Regions from separate parts of the Paraburkholderia sp. DD10 genome, predicted to be linked through region 2. Evidence: predicted binding sites of a transcription regulator. Region 2 holds the regulator's gene; each other region holds the start of a gene.
The links. Region 2 encodes LexA, which represses DNA repair genes until DNA is damaged. Its sites were predicted from a motif close to ACTGTATNNNNATACAGT; they were not measured.
Positions count from the first base shown of each region.

Region 1: the regulator LexA is predicted to act here: its motif matches at 3,488-3,505, upstream of recA (recombinase RecA).
Region 3: the regulator LexA is predicted to act here: its motif matches at 6,406-6,423, upstream of ACOCG7_RS10210 (error-prone DNA polymerase).

Region 1 covers NZ_CP185393.1:2,732,479-2,740,466, forward strand. Annotated here, with positions in the region: gene sucC (ADP-forming succinate--CoA ligase subunit beta) at 1-716, opposite strand, end outside; gene ACOCG7_RS27590 (DUF2889 domain-containing protein) at 713-1,450, opposite strand; gene recX (recombination regulator RecX) at 1,568-2,323, opposite strand; gene recA (recombinase RecA) at 2,331-3,407, opposite strand; gene ACOCG7_RS27605 (response regulator transcription factor) at 3,640-4,425, shown strand; gene ACOCG7_RS27610 (sensor histidine kinase) at 4,436-5,974, shown strand; gene ACOCG7_RS27615 (MFS transporter) at 6,202-7,860, shown strand; tRNA gene ACOCG7_RS27620 (tRNA-Met) at 7,947-7,988, shown strand, end outside.
Region 2 covers NZ_CP185393.1:855,412-863,399, forward strand. Annotated here, with positions in the region: gene nodI (nodulation factor ABC transporter ATP-binding protein NodI) at 1-538, opposite strand, end outside; gene ACOCG7_RS19315 (universal stress protein) at 815-1,279, shown strand; gene ACOCG7_RS19320 (DUF2939 domain-containing protein) at 1,373-2,029, opposite strand; gene ACOCG7_RS19325 (hypothetical protein) at 2,117-2,461, opposite strand; gene lexA (transcriptional repressor LexA) at 2,525-3,175, opposite strand; gene ACOCG7_RS19335 (sulfate ABC transporter substrate-binding protein) at 3,508-4,548, shown strand; gene cysT (sulfate ABC transporter permease subunit CysT) at 4,687-5,583, shown strand; gene cysW (sulfate ABC transporter permease subunit CysW) at 5,580-6,683, shown strand; gene ACOCG7_RS19350 (sulfate/molybdate ABC transporter ATP-binding protein) at 6,683-7,741, shown strand; gene ACOCG7_RS19355 (CysB family HTH-type transcriptional regulator) at 7,836-7,988, shown strand, end outside.
Region 3 covers NZ_CP185392.1:2,238,833-2,246,820, reverse strand. Annotated here, with positions in the region: gene hpnR (hopanoid C-3 methylase HpnR) at 1-454, shown strand, start outside; gene ACOCG7_RS10230 (hypothetical protein) at 569-1,051, shown strand; partial or broken gene ACOCG7_RS10225 (methyl-accepting chemotaxis protein) at 1,066-1,185, opposite strand; gene ACOCG7_RS10220 (SDR family NAD(P)-dependent oxidoreductase) at 1,253-1,993, opposite strand; gene ACOCG7_RS10215 (LysR family transcriptional regulator) at 2,121-3,011, shown strand; gene ACOCG7_RS10210 (error-prone DNA polymerase) at 3,081-6,230, opposite strand; gene ACOCG7_RS10205 (response regulator transcription factor) at 6,618-7,388, opposite strand.

The sequences.
Region 1 (7,988 bases), 1.9 Mb from region 2:
TCTTCTTCGTCCAGATCGCGATACGCGACGATTTCCGGATGACGGAACAGTGCGTTCGAATCGAAGTTGAATTTCGCGTCCAGCGCGATGACCTTGCCGTCGCCGGTCAGGATCAGCGGGTTGATTTCGGCGAGCGATGCGTCGGTTTCCCAGAACGCCTTGTACAGACCTTGCAGGATCGCGCGCGCTTGCGGGATCGATGCGTCGGGCACGCCGATTTTCTTCGCGAGGTCGTCGGCTTCGGCGTCCTTCAGGCCGGTCGACGGGTCGACCGCAACCTTGTGGATCAGCTCGGGCGTCTTTTCCGCGACTTCCTCGACGTCCATGCCGCCTTCGCTCGATGCCATCACGACGATCTTCTGCGAAACGCGATCGATCACGAGGCCGACATACAGTTCCTTCTTGATGTCAGCGCCTTCTTCGATCAGCAGGCGATTCACCTTCTGGCCTTCCGCGCCGGTCTGGTGCGTGACGAGCTGCATGCCGAGGATCTGGTTCGAGTACTCGCGAACCTGTTCCAGCGTCTTGGCAACCTTCACGCCGCCGCCCTTGCCACGGCCGCCCGCATGGATCTGAGCCTTCACGACCCACACCGGGCCGCCGAGCTCTTCCGCGGCCTTGACCGCATCATCCACCGAGAAGACCGGCTTGCCGCGCGGTACCGCGACGCCGAATTTCCGCAGGATTTCCTTACCCTGGTACTCGTGAATCTTCATGCGTGATTCCCTTCAGTCTGAGAGTTGGATTGAACTTCGTTTCCGTCGCCGCCGTTCATGCCGGACGCGTTGCCGCCCTCGCCCTCGTGGCGGGCCGCTCCATCTGACGATGCGCCGCGATCCGCTGTATACGGAGCGCGGACATACCAGCGCGGATAAAACTGCTGCACCGCCTCGCCGTCGAAACGCAGCGCGTGGCAGCGTCCCAATTGGAATGGCGGTTTGTCGTTGGAATGCTCGCCCGCGCCGCTGGACGATGCGCGTTCCGAACTGGCGCTAGCGCCCGGCGCACCCTCGTTGATGTTCCACACGTCGCCGGCGAACGCCTGGATCGCGACGGTCGGCAGGAGCGCGCACAACTCGGTGAGATGCGTGCAGCCGGCCGTGCCGGCCAGCAAACGGGCGGCATCACGACGGAAGTTGCGGAACAGATTGAGCCCGATGAGGGCACGGTAGGCGGGATTGCTGGCTTGGCACAGACCGGGATAGGGCACCCAGTCGGACGACGCCTCGGCGTCGACGACATTGAGCTTGCGATGGATGGTGATGCGAAGCCAGAGTTCATGAATCGGCTGACCATGAGGCCGGACGCCCGACGCAAGCACCACGTCGCGCGGTTTTTCGTCGGTCAAGCACGCTTCCACATCCCACAGGCCATCGGCTCGCTCGTAGGCTTCCGCTCTGATTGCGCGACGGTGGCGCAACTGACGGGACACTGGCGGGGAGAGCGGCATGCGGAAAGGAAAGGCCGGATTGGAAAACCGGTGAATTTTAGCATACTGGGTATTTGAGACAGGTCGGAATGCGCGGCGACGCCCAGCGGGCCGGGGCGAGCGAGCAGCGCCCGCTGGCTACTCGCCGCTCCACTCCTCGTCGATACCCTTGAGGATCTTGCCGATCGTCGCGCCCGAAAAACCGCGCGACGCCAGAAAACGCGCCTGCTTCGCGCGTTCGGCGGGCGTTTCGGGAAGCTGGCCGAATTTCTTTTGCCAAACGGCTCGGGCTCGCGCGAGTTCAGTTTCGCGCAATTGCGCGCCGGCTTCCTCGACTAGCGCCGGGTCGACCGCGTGTTGCTTCAATTCGCCGACGATCCGGCTCGCGCCCAACCGCGACGAGCGCCGATGAACCAGACTTTCGGCGAAGCGTGAATCGGACAGCCAGTTTTCCGTTTCCAGTGAATCGAGCAAGGTGTCGAGCGAATCGGTTTCCTCGACGAACGGTTTCAGCTTGCGCGCGAGTTCGGCGCGGCTGTATTCACGGCGAGACAAATAGCCGAGCGCGCGCCCTTTTAGCGAACGGGCCGGGCGTTGGGATTTCTTCGCTTCGTCTTGATCCGGCTTCGCTTCGCCAGGCGCGCGACGCGAGCGGGTGTAGGTGGTTTCGGTGACTGAAGCGGCTTCAGAAGAACCCGAGGGGCTTCCGGAAGGATCAGAAGTAACACGTGGGGAGGAGTCAAACTGCGCGCGCCGCGAGCGACGGCCCGCGGCGCGATCATGTGCGTCGAACGATTCGGACGGGTCGAACGGATCGTTCGAATCGCCGTTACCGTCACGCGGGCCGCCCGCGTTGCGTCCAGCATTGGACAACGGCCGGCCCTTGCGTATCACGTGATGGTTACTCTTCTTCGCCCGCGACTTCGGCGCCCGCCCCGGTCACTGCTTCGGCCATGGCGTTCACACCCAGCGATTCGCGGATACGGTTTTCAATTTCACGAGCGATATCAGGATTCTCGCGCAGGAATTCGCGCGCGTTGTCCTTGCCCTGACCGATACGTTCGCCGCTGTAGCTGTACCAGGCACCGGCCTTGTCGACGATCTTCGCCTGCACGCCGAGGTCGATGATCTCGCCCTGGCGCGAGATACCCTCGCCATACAGAATGTCGAAAATCGCTTCGCGGAACGGCGGCGCCACCTTGTTCTTGACGACCTTCACGCGCGTTTCATTGCCGATCACTTCGTCGTTCTTCTTGATCGAACCGATGCGGCGAATGTCCAGGCGCACCGACGCGTAGAACTTCAGCGCATTGCCGCCCGTGGTGGTTTCCGGATTGCCGAACATCACGCCGATCTTCATGCGGATCTGGTTGATGAAGATCACGAGGCAGTTCGTGCGCTTGATCGTGCCGGTGAGCTTGCGCAGCGCTTGCGACATCAGACGCGCTTGCAGACCTGGCAGCGAGTCGCCCATTTCGCCTTCGATTTCGGCCTTCGGCACGAGGGCCGCGACCGAGTCGATCACGATCATGTCGATCGAGCCCGAGCGCACCAGCGCGTCGGCGATTTCGAGCGCCTGCTCGCCGGTGTCCGGCTGCGAGACCAGCAGGTCGTTCACATTTACGCCGAGCTTGCCCGCGTACTGAATATCCAGCGCGTGTTCCGCGTCGATAAACGCCGCCGTGCCGCCGATCTTCTGCATTTCGGCGATGACCTGCAGCGTCAGCGTGGTTTTACCGGATGACTCCGGGCCATAGATTTCGACCACACGGCCACGCGGCAAACCGCCGACGCCCAGTGCGATGTCGAGACCGAGCGATCCGGTTGAGACCACCTGGATGTCTTCGACTGCCTCACCTGCGCCGAGCCGCATGACCGACCCTTTGCCGAACTGCTTTTCGATCTGCGCGAGTGCGGCAGCGAGTGCCTTGCTCTTTTCAGCAGTCAGTCCAGCCGAGCCTTTCTTGCTTTCTTCCATGAATCGTCCTTTGCTATGATGAACGGCGTCTGAGGCAGGTGCGCAGCGCGTTTTCAACGAACGGCGCACGAAACTCAGACACTGTATAAAAAAACAGTGGTTTTGGCAAGCACGATTCCATGCGAACGCGCATATTTACTCTCGCGCTACCCCACCACCCACAATAATTTTCGGAGACCGCTGTGCGCCGCGGGGACACCCAAGGTGCCGGCAAGGCCAAAGCTGGCGCACCATGCGAATTCTGATTGCCGAAGACGACAGCATACTCGCGGACGGTCTGGTTCGATCACTCCGCCAATCGGCCTATGCCGTCGATCACGTGAAGAGCGGCGTCGAGGCCGACACCGCCCTGTCGATGCAAACCTTCGACCTGCTGATCCTCGATCTCGGCCTGCCGCGCATGTCCGGGCTCGAGGTGCTGCGCCGCCTACGCGCGCGCAATTCGAACCTGCCGGTGCTGATCCTGACCGCCGCGGACAGCGTCGACGAACGCGTCAAGGGCCTCGATCTCGGCGCCGACGACTACATGGCCAAACCCTTCGCGCTGAACGAACTCGAGGCGCGCGTGCGGGCGCTGACCCGGCGCGGCGCGGGCGGCGGCCCGACCGTCGTGCGGCACGGCTCGCTGTCGTTCGACCAGGTTGGCCGCATCGCCTATGTCAACGAACAGGTGATCGACCTGTCGGCGCGCGAGCTGGGCTTGCTCGAGGTGCTGCTGCAGCGCATCGGCCGCCTGGTCTCGAAAGAACAACTCGTCGACCATCTATGCGAATGGGGCGAGGAGGTCAGCAACAACGCGATCGAAGTCTACGTGCACCGGCTGCGCAAGAAGATCGAGCCGAGCGGCGTGCGCATCATCACTGTGCGGGGCCTGGGATATTGCCTCGAGAAGGCGGCGTCGCCCGCGAACGTGAACGCCCACGCCGGCGAGAGCGAGGGCGCGCCGCCGCCGTCCGCCGCCGGGCCCGAACCCGAGCCGCCGTCGGGCCCGATGCCGGCGAGCCACCATTTCAAATAGGGAACGCCCCATGGCCGCTCGCGCAGATCGCCCCACGGCGCACGCGGCGGACCTCGACGAAGCGCGCGACGAGCGCTACGCCAATCCGTTCGCCCCGCCCGACGAGACCGAAGCCGCCGCCGCGGCGCGTCCGCGCTCGCTATTCGGCGAGATTCTCGACTGGATGTTGGCGCCGCTCCTGCTGCTGTGGCCGATGAGCCTCGCCGTCACCTATCTCGTCGCCAAGTCGATCGCCAACGGGCCGTTCGACCGCGCGCTCGAAACCGACGCCTATGTGCTCGCGCGCCAGATTCATCCGGTGAATGGCGTGGCGGAGCTGTCGCTGCCCGATTCCACGCGCGATTTTCTACGCACCGACAATGTCGACAGCCTGTTCTATCAGGTGCTCGGCACGCGCGGCGAACTGGTCGGCGGCGAGCGCGACATGCCGTTGCCGCACGAGGACGATCGCCCGCCGCCCGGCCTCGTCGAATTCCGCGACGACGTGCTGCACGGCAACGACATCCGCGTCGCCTATACGACCGTCGAGTTTCCGCAGACGCCCGGCGCGCAGCCGGTGCTGGTGCAGGTCGCCGAAACGCTCGACAAGCGCAGCCAGCTCGCCAACGACATCATCAAGGGCGTGATCCTGCCGCAGTTCGTGATTCTGCCGCTCGCGATCCTGCTGGTGTGGTTCGGCCTGTCGCGCGGACTCGCGCCGCTGCATGCGCTGCAGGACCACATCCGCGCGCGCCGCCCCGACGATCTGTCGCCGCTGGAAGCACGCCGCGCGCCGCCCGAGATAGAGCCGCTGGTCACGTCGTTCAACGATCTGCTCACGCGCCTCGAACAGAACATGGAATTGCAGAAGCGCTTCATCGCCGATGCCGCGCATCAGATGAAAACGCCGCTGGCCGGCCTGCGCACCCAGGCGGAGCTGGCGTTGCGCCAGGACGTCTCGGCGGAAGTTCATCGCTCGCTCGAACAGATCGCCACCAGTTCCGAGCACGCGGCGCGGCTCGTCACGCAGTTGCTGGCGCTGGCGCGTGCCGAGAACCGCATGTCGGGGCAGATTTTCACCACCGTGGAGGTCACCGAGGTCGCGCGCCATGCCGTGCGCGACTGGGTTCAAGCCGCGCTCGCCAAGCAGATGGACCTCGGTTACGAAGCGCCCGAGGAACCGGTCGAAGTGGACGGCAATCCGGTGATGCTGCGCGAAATGCTGTCGAATCTGATCGACAACGCGATCCGCTACACCCCGGCGGGCGGACGCATTACCGTCAGGGTTCGGCATGAGGCGACAGCGCGGCGCGTCCATCTCGAAGTCGAGGACACCGGCATGGGCATTCCGGCGGCCGAGCGCTCGCGGGTGATCGAGCGCTTCTACCGGATTCTCGGCCGCGAAGGCGACGGCAGCGGCCTTGGGCTTGCGATCGTCCGGGAGATCGCAACCATGCACGGCGGCGAACTGACGATCGAGGACAACGTCTATCAAACCTCGCCGCGGCTTGCCGGAACGCTGGTGCGTGTCAGCTTGCAAGCGCACGAACCGGCACGGGACTTACCCTAACGCTGATTGAACGCCAAACCGGACGGCGGCAATTATTGAGACACGTTAGCCGCGCGTTGGCGTGGCTTTTAGCCAAATTGGAAGGTGTTAGCCAAAATTCGCCGCATGAACGACGCAACCCTGTTCACCCCGCCACGTCAGTAGCCCGTAAGTTTCCATTCCAATAATCGGTTCCACGGGGACGCCTTGCCGGCGAACCGCGTGCATATCAATATTGGAGACGACATATGGCTACCGTTGGCGGGCAACTCTCGCATACGCCGATGACGCGAGAAGAGAAGCGGGTGATCTTCGCATCGTCGCTGGGTACGATTTTCGAGTGGTACGACTTCTATCTGGCCGGTTCGCTCGCGGCTTTCATCAGCAAGAGCTTTTTCTCCGGCGTCAATCCGACCGCCGCCTTCATTTTCACGCTTCTCAGCTTTGCCGCGGGTTTCGCGGTGCGGCCGTTCGGCGCGATCGTGTTCGGGCGCCTCGGCGATATGGTCGGGCGCAAGTACACGTTCCTCGTCACGATCGTGATCATGGGTCTGTCGACGTTCCTCGTCGGCTTCCTGCCCGGCTACGCGGCGATCGGCATGGCTTCGCCAGTGATCTTCATCGCGATGCGCATGCTCCAGGGTCTCGCGCTCGGCGGCGAATACGGCGGTGCCGCCACTTACGTCGCAGAACATGCGCCGGCGGGACGCCGCGGCTTCTACACCGCATGGATCCAGACCACCGCCACGCTCGGCCTGTTCCTGTCGCTGCTGGTGATTCTCGGCGTGCGCACGGCGATGGGCGAGGACGCGTTCGGCGTATGGGGCTGGCGCATTCCGTTTATCGCGTCGATCGCGCTGCTGGCCGTGTCGGTGTGGATTCGCTTGCAACTGCATGAGTCGCCGGTGTTCGAGCGCATCAAGGCCGAAGGCAAGACCTCCAAGGCGCCGCTCTCGGAAGCATTCGGCCAGTGGAAGAACCTGAAGGTCGTGATCCTCGCGCTGATCGGCCTGACAGCCGGCCAGGCCGTGGTCTGGTACACGGGTCAGTTCTACACCCTGTTCTTCCTGACGCAGACGCTGAAGGTCGACGGCGCGAGCGCCAACATCCTGATCGCGATCGCTCTCCTCATCGGCACGCCGTTCTTTCTGTTTTTCGGCTCGCTGTCGGATCGCATCGGCCGCAAGCCGATCATCATGGCGGGGTTGCTGATCGCCGCGTGCACGTACTTCCCGTTGTTCAAGGCGCTCACGCATTATGCGAATCCGGCGCTGGAAACCGCCACGCTGAAATCGCCGATCGTCGTGATCGCGAATCCGGACGAATGCTCGTTCCAGTTCAACCCGGTCGGCACGGCGAAGTTCACGAGTTCGTGCGACATCGCCAAGAGCGCGCTCTCGAAGTCGGGCTTGAACTACGAGAACGTCGCGGCGCCGGCGGGCGCGCTCGCGCAGATCAAGGTCGGCGACACGGTGATCAACACCTATGACGGCAAGGCCGCCGACGCCAAGGAGCAAGGCAAGACGTTCGACAAGACGCTCGCGACGACGCTGAAGACGGCCGGCTATCCGCCGAAGGCCGATCCTTCGCAGATCAACTGGCCGATGACCGTGGCGATCCTGACGATCCTCGTGATCTACGTGACGATGGTGTACGGGCCGATTGCGGCGATGCTGGTCGAGATGTTTCCGACGCGCATCCGCTATACGTCGATGTCGCTGCCGTATCACATCGGCAATGGCTGGTTCGGGGGCTTCCTGCCGGCGACCGCGTTCGCGATCGTCGCGGCGAAGGGCAACATTTACTCGGGGTTGTGGTATCCGATCGTGATCGCGCTCATTACGTTCGTGATCGGCATTCTGTTCGTCAAGGAGACCAAGGACTCGGACATCTACGCGAGAGACTGAACACGGGGTGTCCGGGGCTGCTTTGAAAAAGTAGCGCGCCGGGGGTTGACAGCCTCCGGCGCTATCCCCATAATCTCGCTTCTTTCGGCGAATTAGCTCAGTTGGTTAGAGCGACGGAATCATAATCC
Region 2 (7,988 bases):
GCAGCCGCTCCCAGATCAGATGCCGCGCCTGGGGGTCGAGGCCGGTGGTCGGTTCGTCCATGATCAGCACGTCGGGGTCGTTGACGAGCGCCCGCGCGAGCGTCAGGCGCCGCTTCATGCCGCCCGATAGCTCGCTCACGCGCGCATCCGCCTTGCTTTCGAGGCGCGCGAATTCGAGCAGCGACGGCACCATCGCGCGGCATTGCGCGGCGCTCAGTCCGAAGTAACGGCCGAACACCAGCAGGTTCTCGCGCACCGTGAAGTCGGGATCGAGATTGTCGAACTGCGGCACCACGCCGACGCGCGCCCGCGCCACCCGCGCGCGGCGCGGAATCGGCTCGCCGCACAGGCGGATCACGCCGGCATCCGGTGCGGCGATGCCGAGCAGCATGCGCAGCGTGGTGGTCTTGCCCGCGCCGTTGGGGCCGAGCAAGCCGAAGCATTCGCCGGCATCGACGTGAAACGAGAGCCCGTCGACGACTGTTTTGTCGCCGTAGCTTTTCTTGACCTGCTGGAATTCAATGGGGGCTTCGGGCATGGGATCGATGGAGGTTCCGGGAAAAACTCGCCGATGGTGCTAAGGGCCGGGAAGGCCGTCTATTCTAGGGCATCGGCGAGTTGCCGTCGGCGAGCCCGCAGCCGTTCCGAGCGCGTTTCTTGCACTGCCGCAAACCTCGCAAGACAGCCTCGATCCCGATCAAAACCCCGCACGCTCCGGATCGGTGCGCACTTAGCGTTTTCCATCCCTTGCAAGCTGAATTGCGGCGCACCATGATTCATGAAGACCGCGCTTTTCGCGGGTAGGGAGAAAATCATGGCGAGCTACAAGAAAATCCTGCTGTGCTACGACGGCTCGCGCGAAGGCCGCAAGGCGTTGCGTTGCGGCGCCGACCTGGCGTTGGATCTGAAGGCGGAAACGCATCTGTTGTCCGTGGTCGACATGCGTTCGAGCATTGCGCAAAGCGCGGGCCTGCTGACCGATGTGGCCTGCGGCAGTTTCGAGAAGACCGCCCGCGACATTCTGCAGGAAGGGGTGGACTGGCTCACCGAGCGTGGCGTGACCGCGCAAGGGCACTTTGCGTTCGGCCATCCAATCGACGAGATCGCGAATCTCGCCAACGAGTTGAACGTGGACCTCGTGGTGGTCGGTCACCGTTGCCGCACCGGTTTGTCGCGATGGTGGATGGGCGCGGGCAATACGCCGTTGCTCGACCGCGTATCGTGCAGCATCCTGGTGGCGTGTTCCTCCGCGCAGGAGCAGCAGCAAGCGGCGGCTTGATGCGCGGGAAGTGTGGCAAGTGTGGCGCGTGGCCGAGTGCGGTCCTGACAGGAAAACGGTTGCTCTTCCAGCTCCGTTCATGCGAACAGACAATCACTCATTCAAATTGACAGCGCTCAGCTTCCAGGTGAGCAGGCCTTCACGCTGGAAGATCGCCGAATAACGTGCGTCGCCGGCGCCATGCCGGTAAGTAACGACGAACTGGTTGAGGCCGCGATAGCCCGCCGTGGTTTCCGGCGGCTGCGGCGGCGCGGCGTTCTTGTTTGCCGCGCTGTTGGCCGAGCCTCCCGCGGTGGGCGATGCAGGCACGGGCGCCGGCGCGGGTGTTGCGGGCGGATTGTTGGCCGCGGGCGGAGCAGGCGGCCGCTCGCCAGGATTGCCGCGCGGCGGCATGCCGTTCAGCAATGCCGCCACGCCGTCCGGCGTCGCATAAGCGTTCACCAGCGGACCGATCAATGCCACGCCGATCATCGCGCCGATCGCGGCTAATGGATTGCCGTTGCCCTGCGCGTCGAGCCGGCGTGTCAGCAAGCCTGTGACCTCCTGCTTCAGGCTCTCGCGCAACGCGGGAAAGTCGACGTATTGATTGACGGTTTGCGCGTCGCGCGCGTCCGCCGCGCGCTTGAGATTATTCAGCGCGATATACGGCGACGCGTAGACGAACCCCAGCGCGGCGATCACCACAATCACAACCAGAGTGACGATCAAGGGCCGGTTGGCGCCGCGCTTCGTGCGTGTCGAAACTGCCATCGGGTGGGACTCTCCATCGCGTTTGATCTAGCGTGGACCGTGGCCACGCAAAAACGATCCCACGCGACAACGGTATCTGAAAGCCGATCAGGACTCGAATACGGCGCCGTGCACGTTGGCCTCGTCAGCGATGCAGCGATCGATCATGCGGCATACGGCCTCCATGGTGCCGACCATGATGAGCCGCGACGGCCCGTGATAAACCCGAACCGGTGCGCGCCGCTCCGGCTCCGCCATATTCAACCCGGCATTCAACGACACGCGGGCAAAGGCGGGCAACGACGACGGCAAGCTCGATACCCCGTCGGGCGAGTCGAACAGCGATGGCGTGCTGACCGCGGGCGCTCCGCTCACTGAGCAGGGCACCAGCTTGCGCAGACGGCGCAGACGACCGAACTGGCGAAAGGGCAGCAGGCGGGCAAGGCGTTCCATGAGTCTCTCCAGGCGATTCAACGTTGGGGCGGCTGCGATCCGGCGAACCGGCGAGCGGGCGGGTTAAAACTCTCCGGGGCGGATCAGCCCCACGGCGATACCCTCCAGCGCGAAATCCGCGCTGCCGGTTTCAACGAAGATGTTGTCGTAATCGGGGTTCTCGGCGATCAGCTCGATACCGTTTGGCCGGCGCTTCAGGCGCTTGACCGTGACGTCGTCGCCGAGCCGGGCGATGATGATCTGGCCGTCTTTCGCCTCGCTGCGCTTTTGCACCGCGAGCAGGTCGCCGTCGAAGATGCCGGCGTCGCGCATGGACAGCCCGCGCACTTTCAGCAGGTAATCGGGCTTGCTCGAGAAGAGCGCCGGGTCGCATGCGTAATGCTGCGAGATATGTTCCTGCGCGAGTATCGGGCTACCCGCGGCGACCCGGCCGATCAGCGGCAACGACAGTTGCATGATGCTCGCGTGCGGCAGCGTGAACTGGTGCGGCGAGTCTTCGGGGCTGGTGAGAAGGCGTATGCCGCGCGATGCGCCGGCCGCCAGTTCGATGACACCCTTGCGAGCGAGCGCGCGCAGATGTTCTTCTGCCGAGTTGGCCGAGCTGAAGCCCAGTTCGGCGGCGATCTCCGCGCGGGTGGGCGGAAAACCGGTGCGTTCGATGGCCCGGCGGATCAGATCGAAAACCTGCTGCTGTCGTGCGGTGAGTTTTGTCATGGCGCCACTGTATGTATGAACAGGTGGCTGTATTTTTATACAGTATCCGGCGCAATTCAAGCTTTACTTTAAGTTCGTGCGGGCAGGCGACGAAGTGGAGTCGTGGAAACGTCCGAACCGGACGCTCCAACACCCGTTTTCGTGCCGCAACGCCTTATCTGGCTGTCATTACCACTTTTGCGTATTAAAGAATGAAGAAACATTATTTTTAATGATGAAAGCCCTTCGATAGACTGGCCTCCAGTTGGCGCCACGCACGCGTGGCCGCACGCAGACGACGCAAAACAACATCACACGCCGTTTCAACGGACCACAACGCGGAGAAAGTTGGCATGAACCATCGACACACGGGGCTGGCAGGCAAGACGAAGAAACTGATCGCGGCGCTCGCCTTCGGCGCGGCAGCCGCGCTCGGCGTCGCGGGGCAGGCGCACGCCGCCGACACGACGCTGCTGAACGTGTCCTACGACCCGACGCGCGAGCTCTACCAGGACGTCAACCAGGCGTTCGGCAAGGAGTGGAAGGCAAAAACCGGCGAAACGATCACCTTCAAGCAGTCGCACGGCGGCTCGGGCGCGCAGGCGCGCTCCGTGCTCGACGGCCTGCAGGCGGACGTCGTGACTCTCGCGCTCGCCTACGACATCGACGCCCTCGCTAACAAGGGCCTGCTCGACAAGGGCTGGCAAAAGCGTCTGCCCGACAACGCATCGCCGTACACGTCGACGATCGTGTTTCTGGTGCGCAAGGGCAACCCGAAGCACATCAAGGACTGGGACGATCTGATCAAACCGGGCGTGTCGATCGTCACGCCGAACCCGAAAACCTCGGGCGGCGCGCGCTGGAACTACCTCGCGGCGTGGTCGTATGCCGCGCATCAGCCGGGCGGCAACGACCAGAACGCGAAGGAGTTCGTCGGCAAGCTCTATAAGAATGCCGGCGTGCTCGATTCGGGCGCGCGCGGCGCGACCACCAGCTTCGTGCAACGCGGCATCGGCGACGTGCTGATCGCGTGGGAAAACGAAGCGTTCCTGTCGCTGAAGGAGTTCGGCACGGACAAGTTCGAAATCGTCGTGCCGTCCGTGAGCATCCTGGCCGAGCCGCCGGTTGCCGTGGTCGACAAAGTCGTCGACAAGCGCGGCACGCGCAAGCTGGCCGAGGCGTATCTGAACTTCCTGTACAGCGAGCAGGGCCAGGAGATCGCCGCGAAGAACTTCTACCGGCCGCGTTCGAACAAGGTGCCGGCGGAGTTGACCTCGAAGTTTCCGAAGCTGAAGCTGTACACGGTGGACGACTCGTTCGGCGGCTGGACGAACGCGCAGAAAACGCACTTCGCGGACGGCGGCGTATTCGATTCGATCTATCAGCCGCAGTAAGACCGCCGGTGCCGGCAACGGCATCGACCGAGCGACGCGGCAACGCGTCCAATCCGGGCGCGCCCCAGTGGCGCGCTTTGGCCAGCCAGGGCCCGGCGGCCAGAACACGCAGGCGTGAACCCTGAAAGAGCATTGAGCATGACGACGTTGACCTTCCGAAAACCGAGCGCCTTGCCCGGTTTTGGCCTGACACTCGGCATCACGGTGGCTTATCTGAGCCTCGTGGTGCTGATTCCGCTTGCCGCAACCTTCCTCAAGACCGCGACGCTCGACTGGGCGCAGTTCGTGCGCGCGGTGAGTTCGCCGCGCGTGCTCGCGTCGTATCGCCTGACGTTCTTCTCGGCGTTGGGCGGCGCGCTGATCAACGCGGTGTTCGGCTTTCTGGTGGCGTGGGTGCTGGTGCGCTACACGTTTCCGTTCAAGCGCATCGTCGATGCGGTGGTCGATCTGCCGTTCGCTTTGCCGACCTCCGTGGCCGGCATTTCGCTCGCGGCCGTGTACGCGGGCAACGGCTGGATCGGGCAGTTTCTCGAACCGCTCGGCATCAAGATCGCATTCACGCCGGCGGGTGTGCTGGTTGCGCTGACGTTCATCGGCTTGCCGTTCGTCGTGCGGACCGTGCAGCCAGTGCTCGAGGAGTTCGAGCGCGAACAGGAGGAGGCGGCCGCGTGCCTCGGTGCGTCGCGCTGGCTGACGTTTCGCCGCGTGGTGTTGCCGTCGGTGTTTCCGGCCCTGCTGACGGGCTTCGCGCTGGCGTTCGCGCGCGCGCTCGGCGAATACGGCTCGGTGATTTTCATCGCCGGCAATGTGCCGATGAAGTCTGAAATCACCTCGCTGCTGATCATCACCAAGCTCGAGCAATACGACTACGCGGGCGCCACGGCATTGGCCGTGGTGATGCTGGTCGTGTCCTTCCTGATGCTGCTGTTCATCAATACCTTGCAGTGGTACTTGCAGCGCCGCACCGGGCGCGGCGGCGCGGGCCCGGCGCCGGCCCCGGCAAGCGTCGCGGCGATCGGCGGAGGTGTGCGATGAGCCGCCATTCCGCCGACGGCGCGCATCGTGTGAATCGCGCGGATGGGACGGATCGGGCCGCCGTCGCCGTCGCGCCGCGCGCGCCGCTCAACGTCGCGCGCCGGCCCGATCCGGTGACCGAACCGCCGGTGGTGCGCTGGATCCTGACCGGGGTCGCGTTGCTGTTTCTCGCGCTGTTTCTCGTCGTGCCGCTCGTCGCCGTGTTCTATCAGGCGTTGAACAAGGGGCTCGGCTTCTATCTGGAATCGCTCGCCGATCCCGATGCGCTGTCGGCGATCAAGCTCACCGTGATCACCGCGGCGATTGCCGTGCCGCTGAACCTCGTGTTCGGTCTCGCGGCTTCCTGGTGCATCGCCAAGTTCGAATTCCGCGGCAAGGCGCTGTTGACCACGCTGATCGATCTGCCGTTCTCGGTTTCGCCGGTGATCTCGGGCTTGATCTACGTGCTGCTGTTCGGCGCGCAAGGCTGGTTCGGCCCGTGGCTGCAAGCCCATGACGTGCAGATCATCTTCGCGGTGCCGGGCATCGTGCTGGCGACGATCTTCGTCACGTTCCCGTTCGTCGCGCGCGAACTGATTCCGCTGATGCAGGCGCAAGGCAACGACGAGGAAGAAGCCGCTCACGTGCTCGGCGCCTCGGGCTGGCAGATTTTCCGCCGCGTCACGCTGCCGAACGTCAAGTGGGGCCTGCTGTACGGCGTGATCCTGTGCAACGCGCGGGCGATGGGCGAGTTCGGCGCGGTGTCGGTGGTGTCGGGCCATATTCGCGGCCAGACCGACACGATGCCGCTGCACGTCGAAATTCTCTACAACGAGTACAACTTCTCGGCGGCGTTCGCGGTGGCGTCGGTGCTCGCGTTGCTCGCGCTCGTCACGCTGGCGCTCAAGCTGCTCGCCGAGCGGCATATGTCGGCGGAACTGTCGGCGGCGCGCGACGTGCCCGCGTATGCCGGGCCCGTCACGCCGGCGCCGGCTTCACAGCCTGGTTCACAGCCTGGTTCGCAGCCTGGTTCTGAGCCTGGCTCGCGGACCGCTTCACAGACCACCTCGCAATCCGTCAATGCATCGCAGCCACACCCGCTCAAGCAAGGAGAGCTGTAATGGGTATCACCGTTCGTAACCTGCAGAAGCGCTTCGGCGATTTCGTCGCGCTCGATAACGTCTCGCTCGATTTCCCGCCGGGCGAACTGGTTGCGCTGCTCGGGCCCTCGGGTTGCGGCAAGACGACCTTGTTGCGGGTGATCGCCGGGCTCGAATACGCGGACGGCGGCCAGGTCGTGCTGCAAGGCCAGGACGTCGCGACGGTCGGCGCGCGCGAACGCGAAGTCGGCTTCGTATTCCAGCATTACGCGCTGTTCCGTCACATGACGGTGTTCGAGAACGTCGCGTTCGGTCTGCGTGTGAAACCGCGCAAGGAGCGTCCCTCGGAAGCGGTGATTCGCGAGAAGGTGCACGAACTGCTGAAGCTCGTGCAACTCGACTGGCTCGCGCAACGGTATCCGTCGGAGCTGTCGGGCGGCCAGCGGCAGCGGATCGCGCTGGCGCGCGCGTTGGCCGTCGAGCCGAAGGTGCTGCTGCTGGACGAACCGTTCGGCGCGCTCGACGCGAAGGTGCGCAAGGAATTGCGTAGCTGGCTGCGGCGTCTGCATGACGATCTGCATATCTCGACGATCTTCGTCACGCACGATCAGGAAGAGGCGCTCGAAGTGGCCGACCGCATCGTCGTGCTCAATCGCGGGCACGTGGAGCAGGTGGGCAGTCCGCAGGACGTGTACGACCATCCGCAAACCTCGTTCGTCTACGAGTTTCTCGGCGCGGCGAACCGCCTGCACGGCAACGTCGATTCGAGCGGCTTCGTGGTCGACGGCGCGGCGCTGCCGGTCGCGATCACCGCGGGATTCAGCGGGCCGGCCTTCGCTTATGTGCGTCCGCACGATCTGCAGTTGTACCCGCAGGCGGCCGGTCATCGCGAAGGCATCGTCGTCGACGTGCGGCGCGTGGTGACGCTGGGCGGCTCGGTGCGGGTCGAACTCGCGGGCCGCGAAGGCAACCTGCTCGAAGCCGAACTCGATCGCGAAGCGTGGCGCGATCTGCAACTGGCGGTCGGCGATGGCGTGACCGCCGTGCCGCGCGCATTGCGCGTGTTTCCGGCGCAATGAATGACGTCGTGAAGCCCGCAGTGAAGCGGGCAACGACCCCCGGCGTTTCGATCGAACTCAAATAACTCACTCTGGCTGAACCGGAGACATACAGATGAACTTCCAGCAATTGCGCTTCGTGCGCGAGGCCGTGCGCCAGAACATGAATCTGACCGAGGTGGCGAACGTGTTGTACACGTCGCAGTCGGGCGTATCGAAACAGATCAAGGATCTCGAGGACGAACTCGGCGTCGACATTTTCATTCGG
Region 3 (7,988 bases), on a different replicon from region 2:
TTACCCCGGCACCGAAATCTGGCTGCGCGAGCAACGCAGGCTGACCAGCCTGGATTATCGGTTGTATGACATACAGCATGCGGTTTTGCCGACCCGTTTGCCGCTCGATGAGTTCTATACGGAACTGGTGCGCACGCAGCAGGTACTCAATCGCAAGCACCTGGGCTGGACCGCATTGCGGGGCGCGACGGGGCAGGCGTGCAAGCTGTTGCTGCGCGGCCAGACCAACTTCGTGCGGATGTTGTGGAAATTCGATTCCGTTTTCGATCCGCGATTGCAACTCGGCGATCATGCACGCATGGTGCGTTATGCCATGTCGCCGCCGCCCGCCGTGACGGACGAGCGGGTCGACGTGAAATCGATTTATGTCTATGGGCCGACGGGTCGCCGAGGGCGCCGGATCGACGACGCCACCGAAAGATTCGTGGACGGGACGCGGATGGGGGCGGAGTAGGAGTGGGGAAGTAGCCGCTTCGCGTCGCCTTCGATTGCCGGGTGAAGTACCATCGCCGCTTCGTTAATAACAATGACGGTGTGGACCAGATCGATGACAATGTTCCAACGAACGATGGCGAGTCGCGCTTCGTTGCGGCAGACGCCGCTGAACCTGAAAGTCAACCTCGGACGACTGTTCGTCGCAGCGCTCGCGGCGAGTTCTTTCGCGACCTGCGTTCATGCGCAAAGCAACGCGTCCGGCCCGCTCGGCACGCCCTCGGGTCAACTGCAATTCGTGCGCGCCGACCACGATTGGACGGCGATGCTCGACAACGAGGTTTTCGATCGCTTCGGCGCGAACGCGCTCGCGCATTTCGATGACGTGGGCAACGCAAACGACACGGTCACGCGCACGCTCGTGCAGACCGATTCCGGCCCGGTGCTGTACGACTTTCGCCGCCGTCCGCCGCTTGTGCAGCGCTCCGGTATCCGCATGACGGTCAGGCGCGTGTTCTGGCAAGGCGATGAAGTCGTGATGCACGGCTCGCAAGGCTGGTTCCGATTCAAGCGCGGCATGCTGACGAAGCTGCAGTCGTCGACGACGACGTATCACTGATTGCGTGCATACGAATCAGAGGCGACCGCGGCGAAGCCGCGTCCTTCCTCTGCCGCTCGCGCCGCCTCCACTTCAGCATCAAGCGCAAGAATATTGGTCTGAAACGCGATGCTTTCGATCGTGCCGGTGACGTTCCGCCCCGAGGCGTCGTTGGCGTCGTTGGCCCGTATGCGTGGAGATCGCGTCAGCGAGCGTCGCCTTTCAGACCTGACCGACACCACCATCGGCCATCAAATCCGCCCCCGTCACATAGGAACTCTGGTCGGACGCGAGAAAGAGCGCCGCATTGGCAATCTCCTCGGCCCGCGCGAGTCGACCGATCGGGATCATGCTCTGGTACATGTTCACCAGTTCCTCGCGCGTCGCCGATTGAGAATCGAGAATCGGAGTATCGGTGACGCCAGGGCTGAGCAGGTTGACGCGAATGCCGCGATCCTTGAATTCCGCGGCCCACGTGCGGGCATAGGAACGTAGCGCCGCCTTGGTCGCCGCGTAGGCCGTATGGCCGGGAATGCCCATGCCGTGCATGGCCGAGGAGACCAGAACGATCGATCCGCCCGCTGTCATCAGCGGCAACAGCTTCTGAACCAGGAAGACCGGGCCGCGAGCCATGAGGTTGAAGGCCTTGTCGAAATGCTCGGGCGTGAGGGTGTCGATCGAAGCCTGCTCCGTAAAACCCGCGTTCGACACGACGATGTCGACGACACCTTTTACTTCCCTGACTGTTGCAGCGACGCGATCGAGATCATCGAGGTTCGCCGCGTCAGCCTGGATAGCGGTGACGTTGCGGCCGATCAGTCGGGCGGCTTCGTCGAGCTGCGCCTGCCGGCGACCAAAGATAAAGACATGCGCGCCTTCGGCCACCAGGCGTTGGGCGATCGCCAAACCGATACCGGTCGTTGCGCCGCTAATGACGGCGGTCTTGCCTGCGAGAGTGGACATCGAAACCTTCTATCTGTTCGTGAATGACAGAACGATGGTAATTGCGGCCGGCGGGAATGATAATGCGGAGATTTTTCATAAGATCTATTCTCTCGGGGAATAGCTGGAGCGCTCGGAGGCGACGGCAATGGATCGGTTTCACGAATTGAACGCCTTCATCGCCGTGGCCGAGGCGGGTGGCTTTTCGGCTGCGGCGCGTAGAACGGGAGAATCGCAATCCGCCATCAGCAAGGCCATCGGGACGCTGGAGAAGCGCCTTGGCGTGCTGTTGTTCAACCGCAGCACGCGCAACGTGACCCTCACGGATCAGGGGCAGCGGTACTACGATCGGACCAGGCCGCTCGTCGATGAGATGGATGAAGCCGACAGCGAACTGACGAGCAGCACGCTCGATGTCTCCGGTTTGATCAGGATCGCCGTAGCGTCCACGTTCGGTCGCCTTCACGTCTTGCCGCTCATCCCTGAGTTGTTGTCGCTCAATCCCGGCCTTCAGGTCGATCTTGTTCTTTCGGACCTCGTGCGCGACATGGTGGAAGACCGGATCGATCTCGCGATCCGGGTAGGTCCCGTCAACGATCCTGACGCGGTCGTCAGGCGCGTGGCGACCACGCCGCTCGTGTGCGTCGGATCGCGTCGCTATTTCGAGCAACACGGCATACCCAGGACACCCGCCGAGCTCGTCGACCACAACTGCCTTTTATATGGCGGTCTGACGGAGTCGGCGAACTGGCCGTTCGTCGGGCCGGACGGTCCATTCAGTGTGGCCGTTCGCGGCAATCTTTCGTCGAACAGCGTCGAAACGATCCGGGCGGGTGTGCTGGACGGCGTTGGAATCGGCCTCTTTGCGAGAGTGTCGCTTGCCGACGAACTCCGGCATCCGGACGTGATCGCCGTTCTCGAGGACTTTATAGGCGACGTGAGAGACATCAGCGTCATCTGGCCAAGGCGTCGGTTTGTACCGGCGCGCGTGCGCCGCGTGACGGACTTTTTTGCCGCGGCCCTCCCGCTGCGCGTTTAGGCAAACGGAATCCTCGGCGCGTCACGCGTCGCTGCGAGACGCAGTTCATGACGCTTTAGCATGAATGACTCAACAAAAATTCCTGCTCGCCGTCACCAGCCCACCCAGCAGATGCGACATATCGACAAGGCGATGCGCCACCAGATGGCGTACTTCGCCTTCGCACTGCCACACCCCGAGCACGCCGAGTAACGACGCGCCAAGCACCTCCCGGCGCTGCTGTTCGAGCACCTTGGGCCAGATGATGACGTTCACATTGCCGGTCTCGTCCTCGATGGTGATGAAGATGACGCCCTTCGCGGTATCGGGCCGTTGACGCACCGTAACAATGCCGCAGCCGCGCGCGAGGCGGCCGTTGCGGTAGGTCTGCAACGTGGATGCCGGCATCCATTTGCCGGCCAGCAAATGTCGGCGCAGTAGCGCGAGGGGATGCCGGCCCAGTGTCAGTCCCATCGACCGGTAGTCGCCGACGATATCGTCCGCCTCGGACGGCGCGCCCAGTTCAGGCGTTTCGTCTTCGACTTTCGCGACCGAGAGCATGTCCTTGTCAGGTATGGACGCAACCGACTGCCACAGCGCCTCGCGCCGGTTGCCGGCAAGCGAGGACAGGGCGTTGGCCGCGGCCAGCACCTGCAGGTCGCGACGGTCCAGTTGCGCGCGCCGCGCGAGGTCGGACACGGTCGTGAATCGACGCACGGCTCGCGCATTCTCGATACGTTCGGCGGTGCCGTCGCGCATGCCCCGAAGCAGCGACAAACCCAGTCTGACAGCAGGCCGCGCCGCGCCGTCGACCTGTTCGAGCGACGAATCCCAGCCGCTTATCGTGACATCCACCGGCAGCACCTGAACGCCGTGGCGCTTCGCATCCTGAACGAGTTGCGACGGCGAATAGAAGCCCATCGGCTGGCTGTTGAGCATTGCGGCGAGAAACGCTTCCGGCTCATGACACTTCAGCCAGCTGCTTGTGTACACGAGCAGCGCGAAGCTGGCCGCATGACTTTCCGGAAAGCCATACTCGCCGAAACCGAGAATCTGCTGAAAGATGCCGTCCGCGAATGCCCTGTCGTACCCACGTTCGAGCATGCCGTTGACGATGCGGTCGTAGTACTTCTGAAGGCCGCCTTTGCGCTTCCATGCCGCCATTGCTCTTCGCAACTGGTCCGCTTCGCCGGCCGAGAAGCCCGCCGCCAGGATGGCGACCTGCATGACCTGCTCCTGGAAAATCGGCACGCCAAGCGTGCGGCCCAATGCGGCTTTCAGCGCCTCGCTGGGGTAAGTCTCCGGCTCGAATCCCTGCCGGCGTTGCAGGTACGGATGGACGGCGCCGCCCTGAATCGGTCCGGGGCGGACGATGGCGACCTCGATAACGAGGTCGTAGAAGATGCGTGGTTTCAGCCGTGGCAGCATCGACATCTGCGCGCGCGATTCGATCTGGAACACGCCCACGGTATCCGCGCGCGAAATCATCTCGTAGGTCGCGGCGTCTTCCGCCGGAATGTCCTGCATCTCGAAGCGCTCGCCGCGCTGCGCCGACACGAGGTCCAGGGCGCGGCGGATAGCGGACAGCATGCCGAGCGCGAGCACGTCGATCTTGAGCAGCCCCAGCGACTCCAGGTCGTCCTTATCCCACTGGATAACGCTGCGCTCCGGCATGGCGGCGTTTTCAACAGGCACGAGGCGCGTGAGTTTTCCCCTGCTGATGACAAAGCCGCCCGAGTGCTGCGACAGGTGCCGTGGAAAGCCATACAGTTGCGCGGCCAGTGACGCCCACGCCTGGATGATGGGCGTCTGCGAATTCAGCCCCGATTCCTCGAAGCGCTTGAGCAGGTCCGCGCTGTTATCGAACCAGTGATGCGACTTCGCCACCGCATCGACTATCTGCATGTCGACACCGAGCGCCTTGCCGGTTTCGCGCAGCACGCCGCGCGCACGATAGGTGGAGACGGCCGCGGCAATCGCTGCACGGTCGCGGCCGTATTTGCAGTAGATGTACTGGATCACCTCTTCACGCCGCTGGTGTTCGAAGTCGACGTCGATGTCGGGCGGCTCGCCGCGCTCCCTGGAGATGAAACGCTCGAACAGCATGTTGCCGCGCGCAGGGTCGACCTCCGTAATACCCAGGCAATAGCAGACCGCCGAATTGGCGGCCGAGCCGCGGCCTTGACAGAGAATGTGCTGGCTGCGCGCAAACCGCACGATGTCGTAAACGGTGAGAAAGTACGGCTCGTATTGCAGGTCCGCAATCAGTTCGAGTTCGTGTTCGATCTGCGTCTGAACGTTGCACGGAATGCCTGACGGGAAGCGTCGCTGCGCGCCGATGTACGTCTCCTGCCGCAGATAAGTCGCCGGCGTGAAGCCTTTCGGCACCAGTTCATCGGGATACTCGTACCGGAGTTCATCCAGCGAGAACGTGCAGTGCGCGAGGATGTTCGTGGTCTCGCGAAGCGCGTATTCCGGATAGAGGTTCGCGAGCCGCAGCCGCGAGCGAAGATGCTGCTCCGCGTTCGGCGCGAGGTCGTAGCCGCATTCATGCACCGGCCTGCCGACGCGGATGGCCGTCAACGTGTCCTGCAACGGTTTGCGCGAGCGCACGTGCATCACCACGTGGCCGAGCGCGACGACCGGTATGCCATGCCTCTCAGCGGTGTATTCGACGGCGCCGCGATGGATGTCGTCCATTGCCCGCTGATGCAGCACGAGGCCGCACCACGCGCGGGCGGGAAACGTGTCGTCGAGCCATTTGAGTTGCGCTGCGAGCGTTTCTTCTTTTGCCGGGAATTCGGGCACCAGGATCGCCAGGCAATCGGGCATGCCGCGCAAATGCGCGTAGTCGCGATCGGGGCGCGACAGATCGTGTGGCGTCAGACGATATTCGCCCTTCGGCGCGCGCGTGCGCGCGAGCGTGATCAATTCGGACAGGTTGCCGTAGCCCTCGCGATTCTGCGCGAGCAGGATCAAGCCGAACGCCGGCGATCCGTCGGCATTGCGCAGTTGAAAATACGAACCGATGATGAGCGGCAACCCGATTTCCTTCGCCGCGACATGCGCGCGCACGACGCCGGCAAGCGAGCATTCATCGGTGACGGCGAGCCCTGCATAACCGAGTTGCGACGCGCGTGCGGCGAGTTCTTCCGCATGCGAGGCGCCGTGCAGGAACGTGAAGTTCGAAAAGCAGAACAGCTCGGCGTAGGCCGGTAGCGCGGTGAAAGTCGTGTCCATTGCGCATCATCCGGACAGGCCGTGCGGGAATCCGCTCTGCTCTTTTTGAGCAGGGCGGTTACGGTGGAGAGCCGGTGCCGATAGTGCGCTGTTCACGCGGGCAAGCCGGGTTGCGTGCCAGAGCGATAGGTGGATATCGGCGGTAGGGAGAGTGACGGACGACATGAGTGCAAATACTGTATATGCATACAGTATCATACGCCTGAATTTGGACCTGCACGACATTGCGAGGAAATAGCAGTTTCCTGCGCAATCGCAATCTAACTTACGTCATACGAAAGAGCGCGCCCACTCTCCAAACGCTCACGCTCACGTATAAGGTCACGCTATGGCATTGCGAGCAATTGATTCGTCCGCCTGGTTCTCTCCACATCGCGACAGAACCAGTTATGCGGCGGCGACTTCCGCAAGATGTTCTCCGTTAGCGCGCGTTCCGCATTGGCCGCTATGAACCGACGATCGTTGCGCACCCTCCGCGGCCGCCTGAAGACAATACCCATAGCGGTAGATCGAAATAAGCACATATCCGTTCTCCGCACGCAGATGCAGTTTCGTCCGCACCGAGGAAACGTGTGTATCGAGCGTGCGGGAGGGCACGTCTGCCGAATGTCGCCACACGCTCTCGATGAGACTGGCACGAGAAAGCGGCCGGCCGAGATTCTGAAATAGCAGCAAGGCGACCCGGAATTCCTTCTGTGAAAGAGCGATGCGCTCGCCCCGCCAGGATACGCGGCCTTCCTGGAGATCGAAGCGATATTCGCCGAACTGCTGCTGCCTGGCGACGGCCGATGCGCGCTGACCGCAGCGGCGTAGCAGCGTGGTGATTCGGGCGAGGAGAATCGGAGCGGCGATGGGTTGAACGAGAAAGTCGTCGGCGCCGGCGTTCAGCGCGTCGACGACATCACGCTCGCGCAAATGACATGAGATAACCAGTATCGGGAGCTCCGTGTCGCAATGATGGCGAATGCCTGCGAGCATGGCGACCACTTCTATATCAGCGTCCCAACGGAAGATCGCAAGATCAAAAGTCCCGTGCTGCAAAGCGTGAAGCAGCGATCTCACTTCCGAAAAGGTTTGACAGCTATAACCGGCTGACATGAGCGTGTCGGTTACGAAACGCAATTCGGCCGGATCATTATTAAAAATGGCGATGTGCATGAGCGATGGTTCCTCGACAGACCGGGACGTATATCGACATCCAATGCCAATCGTTAGCCTGGACGGTTCTTATTTAAGTTCTCAGTAAACGTTGCCGCGATGATGATGCGGCCACCCAACCTGGTACGGATTTTCCGATAGTTCATAAATGGCAATGGTCAGGGACTGTCAGGAAGGAAGTGAGCGCGGGCGACACGGCGAATGGTCGAAGCGTTAAACGCTATCGATTACCACGTCGACGAACATCTCTCCGGGCTGCTTGAAGCTCACGTGGCTTTCTTCCTTGTGCATTACCGGAAATGTGTGCCTGCCGCGGCGCGTAACGGCTCACTCGCGACATGCACAACTATCGCCGCGTCCGCTCCATGCAAAACGATGATAGCCGTGAAAATATGAAAATTTCATTTATCAAATTAGCCGAAAAATTCGAAAAAAATGCCGTACGACCATGACCTTCTCTGACATTGTCTTTATTCCGGGTGCCACACAATCCGTTCCAGTCTCGGTGAAAGGACCGGCGGTAGCGCGATGAACATGACGTCGAATGAGCCTGCGATACAGGTACTCGTTACCGCCTCGACTCCGCGAAAGGGGTTCTTC